DNA from 3 places in the Ensifer sp. SSB1 genome. Region 2 is predicted to be linked to each of the others. Evidence: predicted binding sites of a transcription regulator. Region 2 holds the regulator's gene; each other region holds the start of a gene.
What was found. Region 2 encodes LexA, which represses DNA repair genes until DNA is damaged. Its sites were predicted from a motif close to TGTTCNNNNTGTGTTCNG; they were not measured.

Region 1 (7,533 bases), on a different contig from region 2:
AGCACCCTCGGGAACCGGCAAGTCGACGCTTCTTCATGTCGCCGGGTTGCTGGAGCGCCCGGACGGTGGCGAGGTGCTGGTCAATGGCGTCTCCTGTGGCGGCCTCAACGACGATCGGCGCACGGCCATCCGCCGCAACGAGATCGGCTTCGTTTATCAGTTCCACCACTTGCTTCCCGAATTCACGGCGCTTGAGAACATCATGATGCCGCAGCTGATTGCCGGCTTGGCCAAGGCCGAGGCCGCCGATCGCGCAAGGGCGCTGCTCGACTACATGCGCATCGGCCACCGTGCCGATCACCGCCCGGCGGAACTCTCTGGCGGCGAGCAGCAGCGCGTTGCGATCGCGCGTGCCGTCGCCAATGCGCCGCTTGTGCTTCTTGCCGACGAGCCGACGGGCAATCTCGATCCGGAAACCGCCGGCTACGTCTTCGAAGCGCTGGAAGCACTGGCGCGCCAGTCGGGCCTCGCGGCGTTGATCGCCACGCACAATCATGAACTCGCCGGGCTGATGGATCGGCGTGTGACGATCGAGGACGGCAAGGTCGTAGAGATGAAGTGATGATGCGGCCGCGGGCGTGATGACCACTCGGCGCCGCTATGTCAGCCTGCCTTTCGGTCTCTCGCCCTGAACCCTAGCCGTCCTTGATGACCGTCGAAGCTGCGATCAACAAGCTGACCGCAAGGAAGTGATGAGGCGAGGGAAGGCAGGATGACCGCCGTGGTGCAAGTTCAGGTGCAGGCCGCAGCGCGGCCTGAAAGGTCCTCCAGCCGTCCCTTTTCCGCCTTTGAGCGCATGGTCGCCTGGCGCTACCTGCGCTCCAGGCGCAAGGAAGCTTTCATCTCGGTGATCGCCGGCTTCTCCTTCATCGGCATCATGCTCGGCGTCGCGACGCTGATCATCGTCATGGCCGTGATGAACGGCTTCCGTACCGAGCTGATTTCCTGCATTCTCGGCATCAACGGGCACATGATCGTCCAGCCGATCGACGGCCCGCTCAACAACTACGCGGAGCTCGCGACCAAGTTCTCGGGCGTCAAGGGCGTCACCATGGCGATCCCGTTGGTCGAGGGCCAGGTTCTGGCCCAGGGCGTTGGCGACAGCTCGACCGGCGCGCTGGTGCGCGGCATCCGTGCCGACGATCTCGGCGAGATGAAGTCGGTCTCCGATCATATCCAGTCCGGTGACATGGTCGGCTTTGCCTCCGGTTCCGGCGTCGCGATCGGATCGCGCATGGCCGAGCAACTCGGCATCCGCGTTGGCGGCACGATCACGCTGACGTCCCCCAATGGCGACGTGACGCCGCTCGGCATGAACCCGCGCGTCAAGGCCTACACCGTCTCGGCGATCTACGAGATCGGCATGTCGGAATACGATTCGACGATCATCTTCATGCCGCTCGAGGAAGCGCAGCTCTTCTTCAATGCCGAGGGGCTCGCGCAGTCGATCGAGATCTTCGTCGAGCACCCTGACGTCGTCGACGAACTGCGCCAGCCGATCGAGGATGCGGCAGGGCGGCAGATCTTCATCACCGACTGGCGCGACCGCAACAAGACCTTCTTCTCGACGCTCGAGGTCCAGCGCAATGTGATGTTCATGATCCTGACGCTGATCGTACTGGTCGCGGCGCTGAACATCATTTCCGGCCTGATCATGCTGGTGAAGGACAAGGGCAGCGACATCGCCATCCTGAGGACGATGGGCGCAACCTCAGGCTCGGTGATGCGCATCTTTTTCATGACGGGTGCTGCGATCGGTGTCGCCGGAACGGTGGCAGGCGTGGCGCTCGGCGTCGTCGTCTGCCTCAACATCGAATCCATCCGCCAGTTCTTTTCCTGGATCTCCGGAACGACTCTTTTCAGCCCCGAGCTTTACTTCCTGAGCCAACTCCCGGCCGACATGAATGCGGATGAGACTGCTCTCGTCATCGTCATGGCGCTCACCCTTTCCTTCCTCGCCACGATCTTTCCGGCCTGGCGCGCCTCGCGCCTCGATCCGGTGCAAGCTCTGCGTTACGATTGACGAGGATGTCTCTTAAAGAAAGCGCGTAGGGCCTTAGCGATTACGTTGTCGCGGGCCATCCTCGCCGCTTGGCGCCTAAAGCGCGTCGCGACCTTTCAGATTTGCTGGTCACGCTCCAGGTTTTCGCTATCTCGCATGTCTTTATCGCAAAACCGCTGCGCACTTTTGCGCCACATGCTTTAGGTGTTGCCCTCAACACTTGATCAGGCCGCCGCGATAGTCGAGTTCGTAGGCTTCCTCGCCGTCGACGAAGATGACCTCGTGACCGGAAAAATGTTCCGTGTCACCGCAACTGCTGTCGATGTAGTAGCCGTGGGCATGGCGAAACTGCATGCCGCCGAGAAAGTGCCGCTTCTCCCGATACATCGCCTGCAGGGCAGCCTTGATCACCTGTCCCGCCTTTGCCCCGTCGATGAGCTCAGGGCGGATGATGCGACCGAAATAGTTCATTGCCCAGTAAGGCTCCTCCCCCCGCCATACGGTTTCCTGTCCGGCAAAGTCGGTCCCACCGAAGTAGCTGTCGAGATAGCGCCAGCGATCCCGCTCATAACCGATGTCTTGGGAGCCCGGGCGCGACGACGGTCGCGGCGTGCCGCCACCCACATAGGCCCGTGATTTTGCCTCGACGATGAAGTCCGTGAGTTGTTCGAGCGCCGTCATGATTGTTCCTCGTATGTTCTTTGGTGAAGATGCCCGGATCCGCGAAAGTTGTAAAGAACAAATAGGGAACAATCTCCCGACTATTGAATGCCGCAAGCCTTCTGGCCGCGGTCGTCGTTCCAGTCCTTGAGAAGGACGAGTTCGCCTTTGACGGAAACGGCCTTGTCCTTCGCTTTGCCTTTGCCGGTCAGGACATTGAGGTCGCATTGCGAAGTGTTGTCGGGATCGAGGGTATCATAGGATGAGTAGGTGTAGCCGGCGACCACGAACTCGAAATTGCGGTAGGCGACCGTCAGTTTCTGTTCCCAGCGGTCGCGCCCGATGGCGTCGTTGTGGCTGGTGACAACCAGCGAGCCATTCGGCAGTGCCTCGATCGAAGGCGCCTGTCCCGAAAGATCGAACTGCCCCCAGACCTTGTTCGGGATCGCTGACTTCAGCGCCAGCGCGCGATTGTCGCCTGCGAAGTAGATATAGATGCCGTTGTCGTCGTCGCTGCCCTCGGCGGACCGTACGATCAGCGCGAGGTCCGTATCCCCGTCCTTGTCCCAGTCGCCGGTTGCGGCGGAGACAATGCGTGCGGGATCGATCGTTTCCGTCGCCGAGGCGACACTGGGAAGCAGCATAAGTAACGGCAGAATCAGGCGTGCAGACATGTTGGAGCGCTCCGCTTGGTTGTTCCTCTCAATATGCGCGCATGGCCCTTTCCTCAAGCGGCTACCCGGCTATTAACCGGCATTCGCCGGCCGTGTTAACCATCGTGAACAGAACGCCTGTGTATCGCTTGACGAGTGAACAAAAATGGAACAAAGTAAAAACATAACGGAAAAGGAGCCATGTTATGACTGATTTTGTTCGTGACCTCTCCGCCTTCGCTTCGATGAGCCTGTTCATCGCAAGCATCTCTTTCATCGCACTCGGCCTCTGAGGAGCGCCGATACTATCTCTCACGCGCCTCCCGAATTTCGCCCCCTGGATTGAATAAGGGGGACGACGTGTCAGGTGAAACTGGACATGTCGGATGATAAACGGGATATCCTGCCGTCCAGACAGGAATCAGGGTGCGAATAATGGCAGATGACGGCAAAGCAGCATCGAGCGAAGCGCTTGGTACGGACCCGCAGTTTGTGCATCTGCGTGTCCACTCGGCTTTCTCCCTGCTCGAAGGTGCGCTGCCGCTGAAGAAGGTCATCGGCAAGGCGGTTGCCGATAATCAGCCGGCGATCGGGATCGCCGATACCAACAATCTCTTTGCCGCGCTCGAGTTTTCCCAGAAGGCAGCCGACGACGGACTGCAGCCGATCACCGGCTGTCAGCTTTCCATCGACATGGAAGAAGAGCTGGATGGTGAACGGCGTGGCCACGCGCACCAGCTCGCAAAGCTCCCAGCAATCGTCCTGATCGCCGCAACCGATGACGGCTACACGCGGCTCGTTGACTTGGTGAGCCGAGCCTATCTCAGCGGCGAGGGCAGCCAGGCGACCCGTATCACGCGCTCGTGGCTTGCCGAATGTGGTACGGAGGGGCTGATTGCGCTGACGGGTGCATCAGGCGGTCCGGTGGATCTGGCCCTGAAGGCAGGCGCGACGGCACTGGCGGAAGCGCGTCTTGAAGCCCTGCACGATCTCTTTGGCGATCGCCTCTATATCGAGCTGCAGCGGCACGGAGGCTACGACAGGCGCCATGAGAGCCGGATGATCGACCTTGCCTACAAGTTCGACATTCCGCTGGTTGCCACCAACGAGGCCTTCTTCCCGTCGCCGTCCGACTACGATGCGCATGATGCCCTGATGGCGGTCGCGCACAATGCGATGGTTTCGGATGACAGCCGTTTCCGCCTGACACCGGATCACTATCTCAAGAGCCGCAAGGAAATGGCGGCGCTGTTTGCCGATCTGCCCGAGGCGCTGGAAAACACCGTCGAAATCGCACGGCGCTGCTCCTTCATGTTGAAGACCCGTGGGCCGATCCTGCCGCGCTTTACCGGCGCCACGGCCGATCCGCAGGAGGCCGAGCGCGCCGAGGCGGACGAACTGCGTCGCCAGGCGGAGGAGGGGCTCGAAGAACGTCTGGCCAGGCTCGGCATGGCGCCCGGCTACAGCGAAGAGGAGTATCGCGAACGTCTGGCCTTCGAGCTCAGCGTTATCGAGCGCATGAAGTTCCCCGGCTACTTCCTGATCGTGGCCGACTTCATCAAATGGGCGAAGCAGCACGATATCCCCGTCGGACCGGGCCGCGGTTCGGGTGCAGGATCGCTGGTCGCCTATGCGCTGACGATCACCGACGTCGATCCTATGCGCTTCTCGCTGCTGTTCGAACGCTTCCTCAATCCTGAGCGCGTCTCGATGCCCGACTTCGACATCGACTTCTGCCAGGACCGGCGCGAAGAAGTGATCCGCTATGTGCAGCGCAAATATGGCCGCGAGCAGGTAGCGCAGATCATCACCTTCGGTTCGCTGCAGGCGCGCGCCGCACTGCGCGACGTTGGCCGCGTGCTCGAGATGCCTTACGGTCAGGTCGACAAGATCTGCAAGCTGGTGCCGAACAATCCCGCCAACCCGACACCGCTCTCCAAGGCGATCGAGGAAGAGCCGCGCCTGCAGGAGGAAGCCGAGAAGGAACCGGTCGTCGCCCGGCTTCTCGATATCGCCCAGAAGATCGAGGGTCTGTACCGTCACGCCTCGACCCACGCCGCCGGCATCGTGATCGGCGACCGTCCGCTGTCGCAGCTCGTGCCGATGTATCGAGACCCGCGCTCCGACATGCCGGTCACCCAGTTCAACATGAAGTGGGTGGAGCAGGCGGGTCTCGTCAAGTTCGACTTCCTCGGCCTGAAGACGCTGACCGTGTTGAAGGTCGCCGTCGATTTCGTGAAGCAACGCGGCATCGAGGTCGACCTCGCGAGCATTCCACTCGACGATCTGAAGACCTACGAAATGCTGTCGCGCGGCGAGACCGTCGGCGTGTTCCAGGTGGAAAGTGCCGGCATGCGCAAGGCGCTGATCGGCATGCGGCCAGACTGCATCGAGGACATCATCGCGCTGGTGGCGCTCTACCGCCCAGGCCCGATGGAGAACATTCCCGTCTACAATGCCCGCAAGCATGGCGAGGAAGAAGTCGAATCGATTCATCCGAAGATCGACCATCTGCTCAAGGAAACGCAGGGCGTTATCGTCTACCAGGAGCAGGTGATGCAGATCGCCCAGGTGCTCTCAGGCTATTCGCTCGGCGAGGCCGATCTTCTGCGCCGCGCCATGGGCAAAAAGATCAAGGAGGAGATGGACAAGCAGCGCGCCCGCTTCGTCGACGGTGCTGTCAAGAACGAGGTGTCGAAGCCGCAGGCTGACCTGATTTTCGACCTTCTCGCCAAATTCGCCAACTACGGCTTCAACAAGTCGCACGCGGCGGCTTACGCGATCGTCTCCTACCAGACCGCCTATATGAAGGCGCACTACCCGGTAGAGTTCCTGGCCGCGTCGATGACGCTCGACATGTCCAACACGGAGAAGGTCAACGACTTCCGTCAGGATGCGAAGCGCCTGGGCATTGAGGTGATTGCGCCGTCGGTGCAGACCTCATTCCGGCATTTCCAAACGGGTGAAAGCCGCATCTATTACTCGCTGGCTGCGATCAAGGGTGTGGGCGAATCGGCGGTTGAGCACATCGTCGACGTCCGCGGCGACAGGACTTTTGCAAGCCTCGAAGATTTCTGCCTGAGGATCGACCCGAAACTTCTCAACCGCCGCGTCTTCGAAAGTCTGATCGCGGCCGGCGCGTTCGACTGCTTCGGCTATGACCGGGCCGAGTTGGTCGGCGGGCTTGACCGCATCCTCGGCTTCGCCCAGCGTGCGCAAGAGAACAAGACGAGCGGGCAGAGCGACATGTTCGGCGCGGGTGCCGCAACGGGTCCGGAACGCATCGCACTCCCGACCTATACGCCTTGGCTTGCTTCGGAAAAGCTGCATCGTGAATTCCAGGTGCTGGGCTTTTATCTCTCCGCCCATCCGCTCGACACCTACAATGCGCTGCTTGCCAAGATGCGGGTGCAGACCTTCGGCGATTTCGCCGGTGCGGTGAAGAAGGGCGCGACTGCCGGTAGGCTCGCCGGCACCGTGACCTCGAAGCAGGAGCGCAAGACGCGTACCGGCAACAAGATGGGCATCATCGCCTTCTCGGATTCCTCCGGTCAGTTCGAGGCGGTGCTGTTCTCCGAAATGCTGCACCAGTATCGTGACCTCCTGGAGCCGGGCAAATCGCTTGTGATGACCGTTGCCGCAGAGGAGCGGCCGGAGGGTATCGGTCTGCGCATCCAGACGCTGCGCTCGCTGGAGGAAGAATCGCTGCAACTGCAGAAGGCGCTGCGCGTCTATGTGCGCGATTCCGGCCCGCTGAAATCGATCGCATCGCACCTTAACACCAGGGGCGATGGTCTCGTCTCCTTCGTCGTCATCAAGGATAATGGTCAGCGCGAGATCGAGGTGGAACTGAGCGAGAAGTTCCGGATCTCGCCAGAGATCGCCGCAGCGCTGCGCTCGGCCCCGGGTGTGGTCGACGTCGAACTGGTTTGATCCGGCGTTAATCTCCGCTCGATCGAAGCGCAGAAACGATGCCTGCGTTCCCTGGAAGCCGGCCGGGGAGCTGAAACCGCGCCGCGCTTTCCTGCTGTCGCTCCTGTTCAGTCGCCGGGGCGCGATCGCGTGACGGTGATGAAATCGGTGCCCTGTCCGGTTTCCAGCCCGCTTTCCGTGTCGGCGATCGAAAGCGACGATCCCTCGGCCAACAGTTCCTCCACCCGATTGCGAACATCGTTGGATATCGTCATCCGCGCGAGCGTGCGCTGTATGCCGTTATAG
Region 2 (7,533 bases):
CTCAATGGGCCCGCGTAGGCAAGGTTGAGTTGATTTTCCGATACAGCGGCTGGTTCGCCGCCGGCAGATGAATCTGCGTTCTCCGTCCTAACCTCAAACCGATTGCCGGAGGTCTGCAAGAAGTCCGGATTTCGACAATGCTAGAGGCTGAACGGGTCGCGTGCTGAACGCTTCTCGCCCGGCGCATTGAACGGATCGGCCTTCTTCTCCTTGGACTTGCGTCCTTCGTCGGCAATGATCTCATCCACGGCCCGCTGGCACTTCATGAACGAATTCGGTGAAGAAGTCGGTATTGGAAAAATTGACGACCAGAGCCTTCGAACCCGTGAGGTCCACGCCGAACGCAACGGCCGGCCACTGGCGGCCGCGGTCGAGCTGCAAGGCAACGTCATACTCTCTTTGCGGCTCGATCGATTTCCAGGTGGCATTGCCGATCGAAAGAAACGCCAGGTTCGCCGATCCCCTTGGATAGAAGCCGATACGAAGAATCGCGCCGGCGTCATAGCTCGTCGCCGCGTAGCACGAGCCGCCCAAGGACAGATCGGAACCGACCGTCCAGGCGTTGATCCGCTTCCAGATATTCGAACGGCCCTCTTCAGCAGAGGCCGCTCCGGCCGCCACCAACAGACCGAGAACCGCCAACGACAATCTATGCATGCAACCACCCCACTTTCCCCGCAAAGTTATCGTATTTTTGCAACCTGTCGAGACAATGCGGCGCGATCACAACAGGGATTTGTGCACTCCAACAGGGAGGACATTGACTGGCACAACCGATGCGAATGCGGGTCGGCCGATCGCACCAGGATCAAGGGCCTTGCCGCCGCGCACCTCTGGCGCAAAACGGTCACAGCCTGAACTCAAAGACCTGTTGAACACATGAGAGTGATCGCCAAGTTTGCTGGACTTCGGAACGAAAGCGCGGTTCACATCGTTAACCGCCCCGTAGTCCCACCCTTGCCTCAAAGTGGACGATCACCGTGCTTGCCGCCCTGCTTCTCGCTTCGATAGTCGCATCGCCTAACATGCCTGACGTCAAGCTCAGTGCCGCCACGGTCGATGAACTGCAGACGGACTTCGAAAGCGCCGTACCCTGCCACCAGATTGATGGACGCAACGTGTGGAAGGGCGCCATTGCGTTCTACATCCAGTCGTTCGTCTATGACGGCGACACGCCCGTGGCAACCGATGCGGCGGACGCGGTGCTTCCCGAAGACAACAGCGCCGAGACGGTGAAGGAATTCGAAGACGCCTGCGCCGCCACGCAGCCGGCCTGACCCTCGCCATCAGAACGCTCGCGATTCGCTCGACGCAGTCCAATACGGTCGTTTCCAACCAAACAATCATCACCAAAACCCGCTTTGCTCCCGTAAAAGTGACCAACCGGCACGCGCAGTCGCGCCAATTGACTGAATTCACGGAATTTTAGGCACTTGCAGAACACATATGGAACAGATAGTGTCTGTTCTTGATTTGTTTCACGCCTTCTGGAGCGACGTGCCATGCTGACCCGCAAGCAACAGGAATTGCTTCTGTTCATTCACGAACGCATGAAGGAGTCGGGCGTCCCGCCATCATTCGATGAAATGAAGGATGCGCTCGACCTGGCGTCGAAGTCCGGCATCCACCGTCTGATTACCGCGCTCGAAGAACGCGGGTTCATTCGCCGTCTTCCGAACCGGGCCCGCGCGCTCGAGGTCATCAAGCTTCCGGAATCCTACGCGTCCAGCCAGCAGCAGCCGCGTCGCGGCTTCTCGCCGAGCGTGATCGAGGGAAGCCTCGGCAAGCCGCCGGCGGCAGCCCCTGCCGCACCACCGAAGCCGGCGCCAGTGGCCGAAAACACATCGGTTTCCGTGCCGGTCATGGGCCGCATCGCTGCCGGTGTGCCGATCTCGGCGATCCAGAACAACACGCACGACATCACCGTTCCACTCGATATGATCGGGAACGGCGAACACTACGCCCTCGAAGTCAAGGGCGACTCGATGATCGAAGCCGGCATCTTCGACGGCGACACCGTGATCATCCGAAATGGCAATACAGCCAACCCCGGCGATATCATCGTGGCGCTCGTGGATGACGAGGAAGCGACGCTGAAGCGTTTCCGTCGCAAGGGCGCGTCGATCGCGCTCGAAGCCGCAAACCCTGCCTACGAGACCCGGATCTTCGGGCCTGATCGTGTGAAGATCCAGGGCAAGCTCGTTGGGCTGATCCGCCGCTACCATTGACCTCCAGAAAAAATCGGCGCTCTGAAGAGCCTCGCTGCCGCTTGGGGTAGCGAGGCTCTTCTTGTTTATCCGATAACGCGCCGCTTACTCGTGGATCGTGTATTCACCGAGTTCGCAAAGGTCCTGCGTATCTTCGGTCGTATCGAGGCCCGAGTCCTCTTCGAATTCGAAGCGCATGTCGTACTTGCAGACATCCCGACCGTCAGCGATGGTGATCTCCATGTTCTCGCCGGGGTTCAGAACCTGCCGGCCGAATACATCGTCTTCCCACTCGTTGACGCCCACCGGCGACGTGTAGAAGTTAGTCAGAACTGCATTTGTGTTGTTCTTCAGCTTGAAAACTAGGTCCTCTGCCCGCGCCTCGAATGTGGTCGCAGCAAAGAGGGCCAAGGCCGTCAGGACAAGTTTCGTTTTCATATAAGCCATTGCCTCCGCTTGATGATGACGGACGCTACCGATGCGGCTGATGTCAGCGGAGTCATCGTTCCCCCTCTGCCGATTTCACCGAAGCGATAAGATCCGCAGGGGATTTAGAAGACGTGGCTTGTGCGGGCGTGTGGCACGCCTGAGCGAAAGCTCCCAGGTGTCTCAACCCGGAGTAAGCTGAGGAAGGCAATCGTTCCGACCTCCTCTTGAAGCATTGCTGCACGCTGGGCAGGAGCAATCGACATTGCCAGACGTTCTGCCTGTGGAAAGCGCCCGAACCGCAAATTCGCTTTGTGCTTTTTCCGAAAATGCCTCTTGCGGATTTTCTGCAATCATTCTAAATCCCCGCCAACGCTCGGTTATCCGAGCCGTGAGGCCTCGTGGCGGAGTGGTGACGCAGAGGACTGCAAATCCTTGTACCCCGGTTCAATTCCGGGCGAGGCCTCCAAATATATTCACCAATATAATCAATATGTTGCAGTCGTCGCGAAGCGGAAAAACACCGCTTCCGCGTAACGCGATGTTGCTACGAGATTCCCTTGCTTTCCCTGCACTTCCACGCGGCGACGGCGGATCCATACGACATGAAATGCGACATGTTCACAGCGAATCCTGAGCCAGAAACCCGCTCACCAGCTGCAGGTGCTTGAACCCCGCTTCTCCTTCGCGCCGCCTACGAACACGTCGCAGGTCACCGTCTCTGCGGAAGGCTGTCATAGCGCCCTCCGGGCCGCCCTGTGAGCGTCCATGAGGGTCGCGACGGGATCGGTCGCTGCCACTTCATCGCCTTCTGCAAGAAGCGCTCGTCCCTCGCATCGATCTCGGCGAGCGCGATTCTGACGACAATCTCGCCGATCTTTTCGAGGCTCAGCACGTACTCCCGATGCTGTCTGCCGCCCCTAAAGAGGCGCGGCCCCTTGTCGAACTTGGACGTGGCGCGGAAAGAGCTCCCACACACCAAACCCTTCAAAGAACGCATAAATCCGTCGACGACGTATTTCGACATCGTGGCCAACAAAACATAGTCGTGCTGCGGCGGCCACAACATGGCGTCGACCTTCCGAATTAAGCAACTTCTAAAGTTACGCTTGAAGCCGCTCGCAACCGTGGCATTCTTACCGGCGATCGAGGGGGAGGTATTTTGGATGCTGAAGGGTAGAACGTTGCTCTTCGCCGACATCATCGGCAGATTCGGTATCTGCGCGTATTTCGCAATCGCGATGTTGCGGCGCATCGTTCACGCCGCGCAAATCGTGGTGAAAGACGAATGGCAGTCGGCTGACGTCTTGGCGTTGACTTCAACCGCCGCCACCGTCCTATTCCTCGGAATGGTCTGCGTGGTAGCCATTACGCGCTTGCCCCCGATCAAAGCAGCCACTGGCTTCGAGCCCTATTTGACCGCGATGGCAGGAACATTTCTTCTCGGGCTGATCGCATACTTGCCCGAGCCCGCCGATACAGGCTTGGCGCTTCAAATGGCCGGCACGGCTATGATCGTGGTCGGGATGGTTTCGTCAGCCTTCGTTCTTTTCTGGCTCGGTCGCGCCTTCAGCATCATGCCGGAGGCCCGGACCTTGATAACGGGCGGCCCCTACTCGGTTGTTCGCCACCCGCTCTATCTAACGGAAGAGATCGCCATCATCGGCTTGATCGTCCTCAATCTTTCTGTCTGGTCGGTACTTCTTGGGGGTGTCCAGTGGCTGCTGCAAATTCGCAGAATGATCAACGAGGAACGAGTATTGCAGACCGCGTTCCCCAGTTATGGCGCCTATGCACTCGACGTCCCGCGCATTCTTCCGTTCATGAACGCGGGTAAGCTGCGATCAGCACAGTGAAGCCAAGGTGGGATTTGCTCGTACTGATACCGGATGAACACGACGCCGGAGCCGTTGCCGCCATAACCGGTTGAGGGGGCGGATCGGCGAGACATGCGGGATCCAGTCAGAAGGCCATCAGCACACCACCACCGCGTGAGCTGCGGCCTCCGAAAAATCACCACATTGGTCAAGCGTGCTGCGGCAATGTCTTCCTTCGAAGGCATTGCGGTTCTGTAAATATCGGCCTCAGCACCAGGGCGTCGTGTGTCCCGTCCACGGCCGCACCAGTCCCTCGTTTACGAGGACGCGTCCGATGGATTGATCGCCGCGAGTGACCAGCCGCAGCTTTTCACCGGCCTTGGCGTCCTGACGACTGTTCGCCGTTTCCAGCCTGAAGTCACCTGCGTTCAGCAGTTCGCGCAGGCGCTGCTTGGCGTAAAAGCCGCGCGAACGTTCCTTGTCGCAGCTTGCCTGGCGAATACGCGGTGCATCGACGTCCGCCACGCGGATCGTGTCTCCGTGGTAGAGGAAAGTGGCGCCGTCGATCACGCAGTTGTCGTTGCGAATCCCACAGAAATAAAACTGATCCGTGCGGATCGATGCCGTTTTGACTTCCTCATTCGGCCGCACCGCGGGTGTCGGCGCGTTCGCGCCGACGTCCACCGACGGCACGGGAGCTGCAAGCGCAACTCTTGTCACGGGGGTTGGCTTTTGCTTCTCCGCTTGCTGCGCGGGACGCCCGTCCGCTTTCTGGGCGACACGTGCGGGCTTCGGCTTCGAATCATGACGGGACGTGAACGCCACCACATCCGATACCACCGGCCAGTGCTTCAGTTCGGCGCGATGATCATAGGCGACTACGCCACCGACGATAACCGCGGCGGCCAGATACCACGGCGCCATACCGCCTTGCTTGCCCTTGCTCCGGCCGGAATTCCTGCTTCGACGTTTCGTAGTGGCTTTGGCCATGCGTCCTCATCCTGATTCGCGACCGCATTATGCGTTTGATGCGTTGCCGAAAAGTTTTCGGCAGCCCCTCAATAGCCAGATGCAGGCTCGGAAAGAATCAAGTGGCAGGAGAATCGAACTAGACAGGTCGGTGCGGTTCGGCGTTGACGAAGACGGCCACCGAGAGACGGACGCGACGAATTTTGGCTCACGACCCCTTCGACGAGTTTGCCCGCCCGCGCCAACGCGCCCACCAGACTGCCAGACGGCGGCGGCGGCGGCGGACGGATGGGAGATCGTGCGAAAGAACGATGAGGCCCAGCGGTATCATCCAGAAGCCGAGCACCGGCAGAAAGCCGAGAAAGCCGCAGAACACCAGGAGTGAGCCCAACAGGATACGCAGCAGTGGCGATTCCGGCAGCGTGATGCGCCATTTGCCGAGCACGATCTGTCGTGTCTGCGGATCGATCCCGAAATGCATCTGCTTCCTGTTTTTGTTCATCATTCCCTATCCGGCGTCTTTTCCCACAATTGGGGACTTCTCCACAGCCTCGCAACCGAACTTGTCACTTTTTTTGAAAAAACCGCTTGGCAAATCAGAAAAGCATGCGTATTAGCAGCCTCACTTCTGAAGCGCACAGCAAACAGCGGCGCGGATGATCCCTGGTAGCTCAGCGGTAGAGCATTCGACTGTTAATCGACAGGTCGCCGGTTCGAATCCGGCCCGGGGAGCCACTTTCTAAAAGAGCCATTTGCAGAGATGCAGATGGCTCTTTTTCATTTTGCACCTATGTTCCCCGGGTGAGCAATCCCAAACCTCGACGGTATTCATGACAAAGGCGGCGCCCATCATCGTCTGGTTCCGCAAGGACCTGCGCCTTGCCGACAACCGGGCCCTTGCGGCTGCAGCGGCTGACGGCCCCGTCGTTCCGCTCTATATCCGGGAGCCGACCGAAAGCGGCAACGGTCCGCTGGGGGCTGCGCAGCAATGGTGGCTGCATCATTCGCTCGAGGCGCTGAGGGCTCGCCTCGCCCAGTTCGGCTCGCAACTCATTTTGCGCTCCGGCGACCCGCTGGACGTGCTCACCGACGTGGCGCGTAAATCAGGAGCGCAGCGCGTTCATTGGAATCGCCGCTACGATCCCTCTGGCATCGCCACCGATACCGCCGTGAAGAAGGCGCTCGCAGCTCAGGGGATCGCCGCCGAGAGTTTTGCCGGGCAGTTGCTGCATGAACCCATGCGCCTGCTGACGACGGCCGGCGGCCCCTATCGCGTGTTCACGCCCTTCTGGCGCGCCCTCGATTCGAAGTTTGAACCGGCTCCACCGATCGACGAACCGCAACAAATCGCGTCACCGGAAACCTGGCCGTCGTCCGAGCCGCTTGACCAATGGTCGCTTCTGCCAGCGAAACCGAACTGGGCAGCCACGTTCAGCGAAATATGGACGCCGGGAGAAAAAGGCGCGGCAGCTCGCCTCGACGAATTTATCGACGAGAAGCTGGAAGATTACAAAGTTCGCCGGGACCTTCCTGACGCTGACGGCACATCCCTGCTCTCTCCCCACCTTGCCCTTGGGGAAATCTCACCGGCGCAGATCTGGCACGCGACGCAAGGGTTGCAGACCGAAGCCGGTGAAGGTGTCGCCACCTTCCGAAAGGAGGTCGCCTGGCGCGAGTTCTCCTACCATCTGCTGTTTCACTATCCCGAACTCCCCCGCTGCAACCTCGATCGCCGATTCGATCTTTTCCGATGGCTTGACCACGAAGGCGACTTTTCCCGCTGGTCCAAGGGCCTGACCGGATTTCCGATCGTCGACGCCGGCATGCGCCAGCTCTGGCGGCATGGCTATATGCACAACCGCGTGCGGATGATCGCCGCCTCCTTCCTCATCAAGGACCTGCTGATCGACTGGCGGAGGGGTGAAGCCTGGTTTCGCGACACGCTGGTCGATGCGGATCCGGCCAACAATGCGGCAAGCTGGCAATGGGTCGCGGGATCGGGCGCCGATGCGGCGCCGTTCTTCCGAATTTTCAATCCGGTTCTCCAGGGCGAGAAATTCGACCCGGACGGCGCCTACGTAAAGCGCTTCGTGCCGGAACTCGAACGTCTGGAG
Region 3 (7,533 bases), on a different contig from region 2:
GTTCCCTCGCTCGAACTGCGCGAGGGATTTGCGTCGATCGTGCGCACCATTGCGGCCCATGACGCCGCCATGGGCGCACGCCCGGAGATGAACAGCATCGAGGTCGGCGGCACGCCTTCGTCGGATACGCCGCTCGCCTTTCCGTTCACCGTTGCTGCCTGGAACCTGGAACGCTGCCTGTTCCCGGCGGAAAGTGCCGCGCATCTGGCCGCAACGAATGCTCCGGTCGTCCTGCTTTCGGAAATGGACAACGGTATGGCCCGCACCGGCCAGCGTCACCCAACCGCCGAAGTCGCCGAAACGCTCGGCATGCACTATGCCTATGGCATCGAGTTCATCGAGCTTGGCCTCGGCTCCGACACCGAGCGCGAGTTCTGCGAGGATGATTTCAACGCCAAAGGGTTTCACGGCAATGCGCTGATGGCATCGGTGCCGCTCGGCCGTCCGTTCCTGCTGCGCCTCTGGGGCGAACGCCTCTGGTTCACCGATAGCGAACAGCCGCGCCTTGGCGAGCGCTTTGCGATCGGCGCCGTCATCGAGACCGAGGCGGGGTCCTTCGTCGCCGTCTCCACTCATCTCGAAAGCGCAACGACCGCCGTCTATCGCGAGCGCCAGGTCAAGGAATTGATCGATGCCCTCGACGAGACTTTCCCGGGCCTGCCGGTGCTGATCGGCGGCGATCTGAACACCGGCAACCACGCCGGCGGCGACTTCGAGGCCGAAGGCCTCTTTGCCGTCAGTGCCGCACGCGGCTTTACCCGCCACGGCGGCTCGCTCGACATCATGACCACGCGTCCGAGCCTCATCACCCGCTGGCCGGATCGGGCGATGAAGCTCGACTGGTTCCTTTCCCGCGGTCTGAAAATTGGCGAGACCCGCATCATCCCGTCGCTCGACGAAACCGGCCGGCCGCTTTCGGACCACGATCTCATCACCTGCGCCATTGAGGGCTTTGAATAGGCTCGCCTCTCCTTGCCTAAGGCGCGCCCGCATTCTACATGTCGAGGGCTTTGCCAGTGCGGCAGAGGGCAGCGGTTTTCCGTCCTCTTCCGTTCCGGTAGTTTGAAATCGATCACGGCTGTCCGTGATCCATGAGGGATGGGTAGATGGCGAAAATCGTCAATGTCGGGGTCCAGATGGACCATGTCTCGGGCATCAACATCGAGGGGGATTCCACTTTCGCCATGAGCCTCGAGGCACAGTCGCGCGGCTATCGTCTCTTCCACTATACGCCTGAGAAACTGTCGCTGCGAGACGGCAAGGTCTATGCGAGCGCGCAGCAGATGACGCTGCGCGACGTCAAGGGCGATCACTTCACGCTTGGCGAAGCCGAGCGCGTCGATCTTTCGACGATGGACGTCATCCTGCTCCGCCAGGATCCGCCCTTCGACATGGCCTACATCACCTCGACGCATCTTCTCGAGCGCCTGCATCCGAAGACGCTGGTCGTCAATGATCCGGCCTGGGTGCGCAATTCGCCGGAAAAGATCTTCGTCACCGAGTTTGCCGACCTGATGCCGAAGACGCTGATCACCCGCGACCCCGCCGAAATCGCCAGCTTCCGCCAGGAGATGGGCGACATCATCCTGAAGCCGCTCTACGGCAATGGCGGCGCCGGCGTTTTCCATTCGACGCGCGACGATCGCAACCTCTCTTCTCTTCTGGAAATGTTCGGCCAGATGTTCCGCGAGCCCTTCATTGCCCAGGAATACCTGCCGGCGGTGCGCAAGGGCGACAAGCGCATCCTGCTCGTCGATGGCGAGCCGGTGGGCGCCATCAACCGCGTTCCGGCCGACCATGACGCCCGCTCCAACATGCATGCCGGCGGCCGCCCGGAGCCGACCGAACTGACGGCGCGCGAGAAGGAAATCTGCGCGCGCATTGCGCCGGCACTCAAGGAGCGCGGCTTCCTCTTCGTCGGCATCGACGTTATCGGCGACTACATGACCGAGATCAACGTGACCTCGCCGACCGGCATCCGCGAAGTCAAGAAGTTCGGCGGCGCCGATGTCTCCAGCCTGCTTTGGGACGCGATCGAACGCAAGCGCGCCTGATCGGCGCTAGCGTGTAATCTGCCTCCGGTGGATCAAGCGTGCCGCGGGTCTTTGCCCGCGGCCGTTTTCTGGAACGGCCCCTTGCCGGTGCGTCCACTCCTCTCAAATGTTCTGTTATTGTTCTTGTTTTTGTGCGCGATCCGTGCAAGGCTTCTGTCTGCAACCCTGGGCGGTTGCGGCGCCCGATAGCCGGGCTGCCTGGGCGAGGGGGCAAGCATGGTCGCGCGCGTCAGCACGGTGGCATTTCAGGGTATCGAGGGACTGCCTGTTGACGTGCAGGTGATGGTCGCGCCGGGCAAGGTCGGCATGCAGATCGTCGGCCTGCCGGACAAGGCTGTCGCCGAAAGCCGCGAGCGGGTACAGGCCGCGTTGCATGCCTCCGGTCTCGCCCTGCCGGCTAAGCGGGTCACCGTCAATCTCGCGCCCGCCGACCTGCCGAAGGAAGGCAGCCATTTCGACCTCGCCATCGCACTCGGGCTGATGGCAGCCCTCGGCGCCATCCCCGGCGATGCACTGGCGCCATACGTTGTGATCGGCGAACTCAATCTCGATGGCACCATTGCCGCAGTTGCCGGTGCGCTTCCTGCGGCAATCGGCGCCAATGCGCTCGGCAAAGGGCTGATCTGCCCGGCCGAAAGCGGACCCGAGGCGGCCTGGGCCGGGGCCGAGATCGATATCCTGGCGCCGCGCAGCCTGATCGCCATCGCCAACCATTTCCGCGGCACGCAGGTGCTTTCGCGGCCGGAGGCCGCAATCCGCTCGGGCGCATCTAACCTGCCCGACCTCGCCGATATCAAGGGCCAGGGGAGCGCCAAGCGCGCGCTTGAGGTGGCCGCTGCCGGCAACCACAATCTCTTGATGGTTGGCCCGCCCGGATCAGGCAAGTCGATGCTCGCCGCCCGCCTGCCGTCGATCCTGCCGCCGCTCAATCCGGCCGAGCTTCTCGAAGTCTCGATGATCCATTCGATCGCCGGGCAACTGCCGGGCGGCAAGCTGTCGGACCGGCGGCCGTTCCGCACGCCGCACCACTCCGCGACCATGGCGGCCATGGTCGGTGGTGGCTTGCGCGCCAAGCCCGGCGAGGCCTCGCTCGCCCATAACGGCGTGCTGTTCCTCGACGAGTTTCCGGAATTCTCGCCGCAGGTGCTCGACGCGCTGCGCCAGCCGCTCGAGACTGCCGAATGCATCATCGCCCGCGCCAATCACCGGGTGAGCTATCCCGCCGCGATCCAGCTCGTTGCCGCCATGAATCCCTGCCGCTGCGGGATGGCCGGCGAGCCCGGCCGCAGCTGCGCCCGCGGGCCGCGCTGCATGTCCGACTATCAGGCGCGTATCTCCGGTCCGCTGATGGACCGCATCGATATCCGCATCGACGTGCCGGCCGTCAGCGCCGCCGATCTGCTGAAGCCGGCGGCGGCCGAAATCAGTGAGGTCGTTGCGCGTCGTGTCGCTCGCGCCCGTGCCATGCAGATCGACCGCTTTGCCGTCCTCGGCCGCGCGGACCTGACCAGCAATGCCCGCGCGTCGACCTCGCTGATCGAGAAGATCGCAGCACCCGACGCGGCGGGGCTGCAGCTTCTGCGGGATGCGGCAGAAAAGATGAAATTCTCCGCCCGAGGTTACCATCGTGTGCTGAAGGTCGCCCGCACCCTCGCCGATCTCGACGGTGCCGCAACGGTCGGCCGTATTCATCTTGCCGAAGCGATTTCCTATCGGATCGCCGGCGAGCGGCTGCAGGCGGCGGCATAGCGATCGCCCCAGTGCGGCAATCGATCCATGTTTTCTTGTTTTGAGGTTCCGACACTATGTTCTCCCCCAGGCATAGCCGCTGCTCGAAACGCTTGGACGGGCTGATCAGTCTTGTGATGGACGGGTCTTTCCCGGGTCAGCGCCGCGCTTGTCGATCTCGCGCGATGCGGATGAGCTGTATCTCACCGCCGCCGCAAACTCCGGTACAATCATCCTTGAATTAGCCGACAGGGAGTGAACCGCATGACGGATGCATCAGACGGCAGAAGAATCGATCGCGCCGAACGTCTGATCAAGGCGCCACCATCAGTCATCTATGCCGCGCTCATCGATCCCGTTGCCGTTGCTGTCTGGTTGCCGCCCGAAGGCATGAAGGGGCAGGTGCGTACTTTTGAGCCCCATGTCGGCGGCCTCTTCCGCATGGAGCTGATCTACGACGCGCCGGACGACAGGACGCAGGGCAAGAGCTCGGAGGACACCGACATTGTTTCTGGCCGCTTCGTCGCGTTGGAGCAGGATCGGTGCGTGGTGCAGGAGACCGAGTTTCAATCCGACGATCCGGCCGTTGCCGGGACGATGCGGATCACCTGGGCGCTGGAGCCGCTGGCAGATGGCACCCACGTCAGGGTCACCTGCGAGAACGTGCCGGAGGGGATTTCCAAGGAGGATCACGACGCCGGCCTTCGCTCGACGCTCGCCAAACTCGCTGGCTTCACCGAGCAGGCTGGCTGAAGCGGGGCTGCCGGCCGCAAGGCAGAACGAAAAAAGGGCGCCCTCGGCGCCCTTACGGAACGTTGGAGAGCAGTGGACTAACCACCCAGACCCTCGAACAGCACCGTCGAGAGATAGCGCTCGGCAAAGGATGGGATGATGACGACGATGGTCTTGCCGGCATTTTCCTCGCGCTGGCCGACCTCGATCGCGGCGGTCAGTGCTGCGCCTGCAGAAATACCGACCGGCACGCCTTCAAGTCTTGCGACGAGGCGGGCGGCCTCGATCGCTTCAGTGCTGTTGACCGTGACGATCTCGTCATAGACCGTGGTGTCGAGGATCGCAGGGGCGAAGCCCGCGCCGATGCCCTGGATCTTGTGCGGCCCGGGATTGCCGCCGGAAAGCACGGGAGATTCCTCCGGCTCGACGGCGATGACCTTGATCGACGGCTTGCGCGCCTTCAGCACCTGGCCGGCGCCGGTAATCGTGCCGCCTGTGCCGATGCCGGACACGAAGATGTCGACAGCACCGTCGGTGTCGTTCCAGATTTCCTCTGCCGTCGTCCTGCGGTGAATTTCCGGATTGGCCGGGTTTTCGAACTGTTGCGGAATAATCGCGTCCGGCAACGTCTCGACCAGTTCCTGCGCCTTGGCGATCGCGCCCTTCATGCCCTTCGCGCCTTCAGTCAGCACCAGTTCGGCGCCGAACAGAGCCAGCATCTTGCGCCGCTCGACTGACATGGTCTCCGGCATGGTGAGGATCAGCTTGTAGCCCTTGGCGGCGGCGACGAAGGCGAGCGCGATGCCGGTATTGCCCGAGGTCGGCTCGATCAGCGTCGTGCGGCCGGGTGTAATCTTGCCTTGCGCTTCCAGGCTCTCGATCATCGCCACGCCGATGCGGTCCTTGACCGAGGCGATCGGGTTGAAGAATTCGAGCTTGGCGAGCAGGTTCGCCTTGACGCCCTTTTCCTTGGCAAGCTTGTCCAGTCGCACGATGGGCGTGTCGCCGATCGTTTCCGTGATCGAGGAATAGACGCGGCCGCGGCCGGGCTTGCGTGTGTCGGACATCGGTTTCTCCCTTGGGCGTGAACTCTTGGCCTAAAGCATGTCGCACAAAAGTGTGCAGCGGTTCTGTGATAACGACATGCGAAAAACCATAAACTTGAAGCGCGGCGAGCAGATCTGAATATCGCGACGCGCTTTAAGAATAGGAACAATGGCCGCGCAATTCCAGAACGGCAAACACAGAGCGACGATCCGCCGAAGGAAAAACCACCGGCGAAGTCGTTGTTCGGGAAAAGTTTTTTCAGCTCGCGCGGACGGCGATGTAGGCGGCCGTTCCGGCGAGCACGCTGGCGGCAACGCGGTTCAGCGCCTTCAGTGCCTTGGGTTGCTTGAGCAGAAGGCGTGCGCGTGCGGCGAGCAACATGTAGGGAACGAGCACTGACAGGAGCACAAGGAAGGTTGCGGTCAGCAGCAGGCCGTAGTCGCGCGGGCCGATCGCCGCGATGTCGATCAGCGTCGGCACCAGCGCCACATAAAACAGCATCGTCTTCGGGTTTCCGAGCGTGACGAGCAGGCCGGAGAGGAAGGACATCGCCGCATTCGTCGAGGGCTTCGCCTTGATATCCTCGGGCAGCAGCCCCGCGGTCCAGAGCTTCCAGGCGATATAGCCGAGATAGAGGACGCCGGCGAGTTTTACCACCAGGAAGAGGGTGGTGAAGGTCTGGGCGATCAGCGCCAGCCCGAGCACGACCGCCGTCAGGTAGATCATGTCGCCGAGGATGACGCCGAGACCCATGAAGAAGGTTTCGCGAAAGCCGGAGCCGAGAGCGCGCGCAACGAGCGCCGTCACGCCGGGGCCTGGGATGGCTGCAGCGATGAAGAGCGCGCCGCTATAGGCGATAAGGGCCGCGAGCGTCATGGGACTTCCTTCCGATGGTGATGCCGGTTTCTAGCGCAAACGGCGCGAAAAGGGAAATCAAAGAGTGACGACCAATGGCACGCGGCGACAAAATTGATCCGGTGACAAGTCTCGCATTGTCCGCTGGCGCCGGATCGGTAGAGCTTGCAGAAAACGAGCGAAAGGCGCCTCTCCATGCCCGAGTTGAAAGACATGATCGGCTTTGCCCTGCTTGCTCTCGGCATGGTGCTGACGCCGGGGCCAAACATGATCTACCTGATCTCGCGATCGATCAGTCAGGGGCCGGGTGCCGGCTTGATCTCGCTCGGTGGCGTGGCGCTCGGTTTCGTCGTCTACATGGTCTCGGCCGCGCTCGGTATCACCGCACTCCTGTTGGCGGTGCCCTTCGCCTATGACGCCCTTCGGATCGCCGGCGCCGGCTATCTGCTCTATCTCGCCTGGCAGGCTGTGCGGCCCGGTGGGCGTTCGCCTTTTCAGATCAAGCATTTGCCGAAGGATGGGCCGAAGAAGCTGTTCGCCATGGGGTTTCTGACGAGCCTGCTCAATCCCAAGGTGGCGGTGCTCTACCTCTCGCTGCTGCCCCAATTCATCCGGCCTGAGCTTGGCAACGTGCTTGGCCAGTCGCTGGTCTTCGGCTCGATCCAGATCATGACCAGCGTCACCGTCAACGCGATGATTGCGCTTGCGGCCAGCGGCATCGCCGCCTTCCTCGCCGGTCGGCCACTGTTCATGGTGGTGCAGCGCTGGGCGATGGGGACGGCGCTGTTCGGCTTTGCGCTGAGCATGGCGTCGGAGGCACGGCGCTAACGCGCGCTTGCCGATGCCTCTCTCAAGCCCGGAGCTGGCCTACTCGAAAACCGGCCGCATGAAGCTGCGCTCGTAGCTGACGATGCAGCGCGTCTTTTCGGCATAGGCGAAGGCTTCCTGGCATTCCGGATCCGCAGCCATCTCCTTGCGGTAGGTCTCGTAGGCGGCAAGGCTCGGAAAGCTGAACAGCGCAAGCGCGATGTTGTTCGCCCCTTCATGCGGCAGGAAGTAGCCGTGATGCGTGCCGCCGAGGCGGTTGACCAGCGGTATCCAGAGCTTGGCATAGTGC

Region 1: dnaE (DNA polymerase III subunit alpha) is a predicted target of LexA. The motif match lies at 3,472-3,489, and genes of this name have one in related genera.
Region 3: I8N66_RS04675 (YifB family Mg chelatase-like AAA ATPase) is a predicted target of LexA. The motif match lies at 2,162-2,179, and genes of this name have one in related genera.

What each region holds. Positions count from the first base shown of each region.
Region 1 covers NZ_JAEPRP010000042.1:28,727-36,259, forward strand. Annotated here, with positions in the region: gene I8N66_RS13065 (ABC transporter ATP-binding protein) at 1-562, shown strand, start outside; gene I8N66_RS13070 (lipoprotein-releasing ABC transporter permease subunit) at 713-2,023, shown strand; gene I8N66_RS13075 (DUF5680 domain-containing protein) at 2,216-2,683, opposite strand; gene I8N66_RS13080 (hypothetical protein) at 2,764-3,336, opposite strand; gene dnaE (DNA polymerase III subunit alpha) at 3,751-7,248, shown strand; gene I8N66_RS13090 (L,D-transpeptidase family protein) at 7,356-7,533, opposite strand, start outside.
Region 2 covers NZ_JAEPRP010000040.1:20,502-28,034, forward strand. Annotated here, with positions in the region: gene I8N66_RS12540 (hypothetical protein) at 241-657, opposite strand; gene I8N66_RS12545 (hypothetical protein) at 1,026-1,277, shown strand; gene lexA (transcriptional repressor LexA) at 1,503-2,228, shown strand; gene I8N66_RS12555 (hypothetical protein) at 2,313-2,645, opposite strand; tRNA gene I8N66_RS12560 (tRNA-Cys) at 3,029-3,102, shown strand; gene I8N66_RS12565 (hypothetical protein) at 3,346-3,702, opposite strand; gene I8N66_RS12570 (isoprenylcysteine carboxylmethyltransferase family protein) at 3,701-4,489, shown strand; gene I8N66_RS12575 (thermonuclease family protein) at 4,718-5,440, opposite strand; gene I8N66_RS12580 (hypothetical protein) at 5,628-5,921, opposite strand; tRNA gene I8N66_RS12585 (tRNA-Asn) at 6,080-6,154, shown strand; gene I8N66_RS12590 (deoxyribodipyrimidine photo-lyase) at 6,250-7,533, shown strand, end outside.
Region 3 covers NZ_JAEPRP010000011.1:29,351-36,883, forward strand. Annotated here, with positions in the region: gene I8N66_RS04665 (endonuclease/exonuclease/phosphatase family protein) at 1-960, shown strand, start outside; gene gshB (glutathione synthase) at 1,107-2,054, shown strand; gene I8N66_RS04675 (YifB family Mg chelatase-like AAA ATPase) at 2,271-3,803, shown strand; gene I8N66_RS04680 (SRPBCC domain-containing protein) at 4,047-4,535, shown strand; gene cysK (cysteine synthase A) at 4,613-5,581, opposite strand; gene I8N66_RS04690 (LysE family translocator) at 5,820-6,437, opposite strand; gene I8N66_RS04695 (LysE family translocator) at 6,612-7,244, shown strand; gene I8N66_RS04700 (NIPSNAP family protein) at 7,284-7,533, opposite strand, start outside.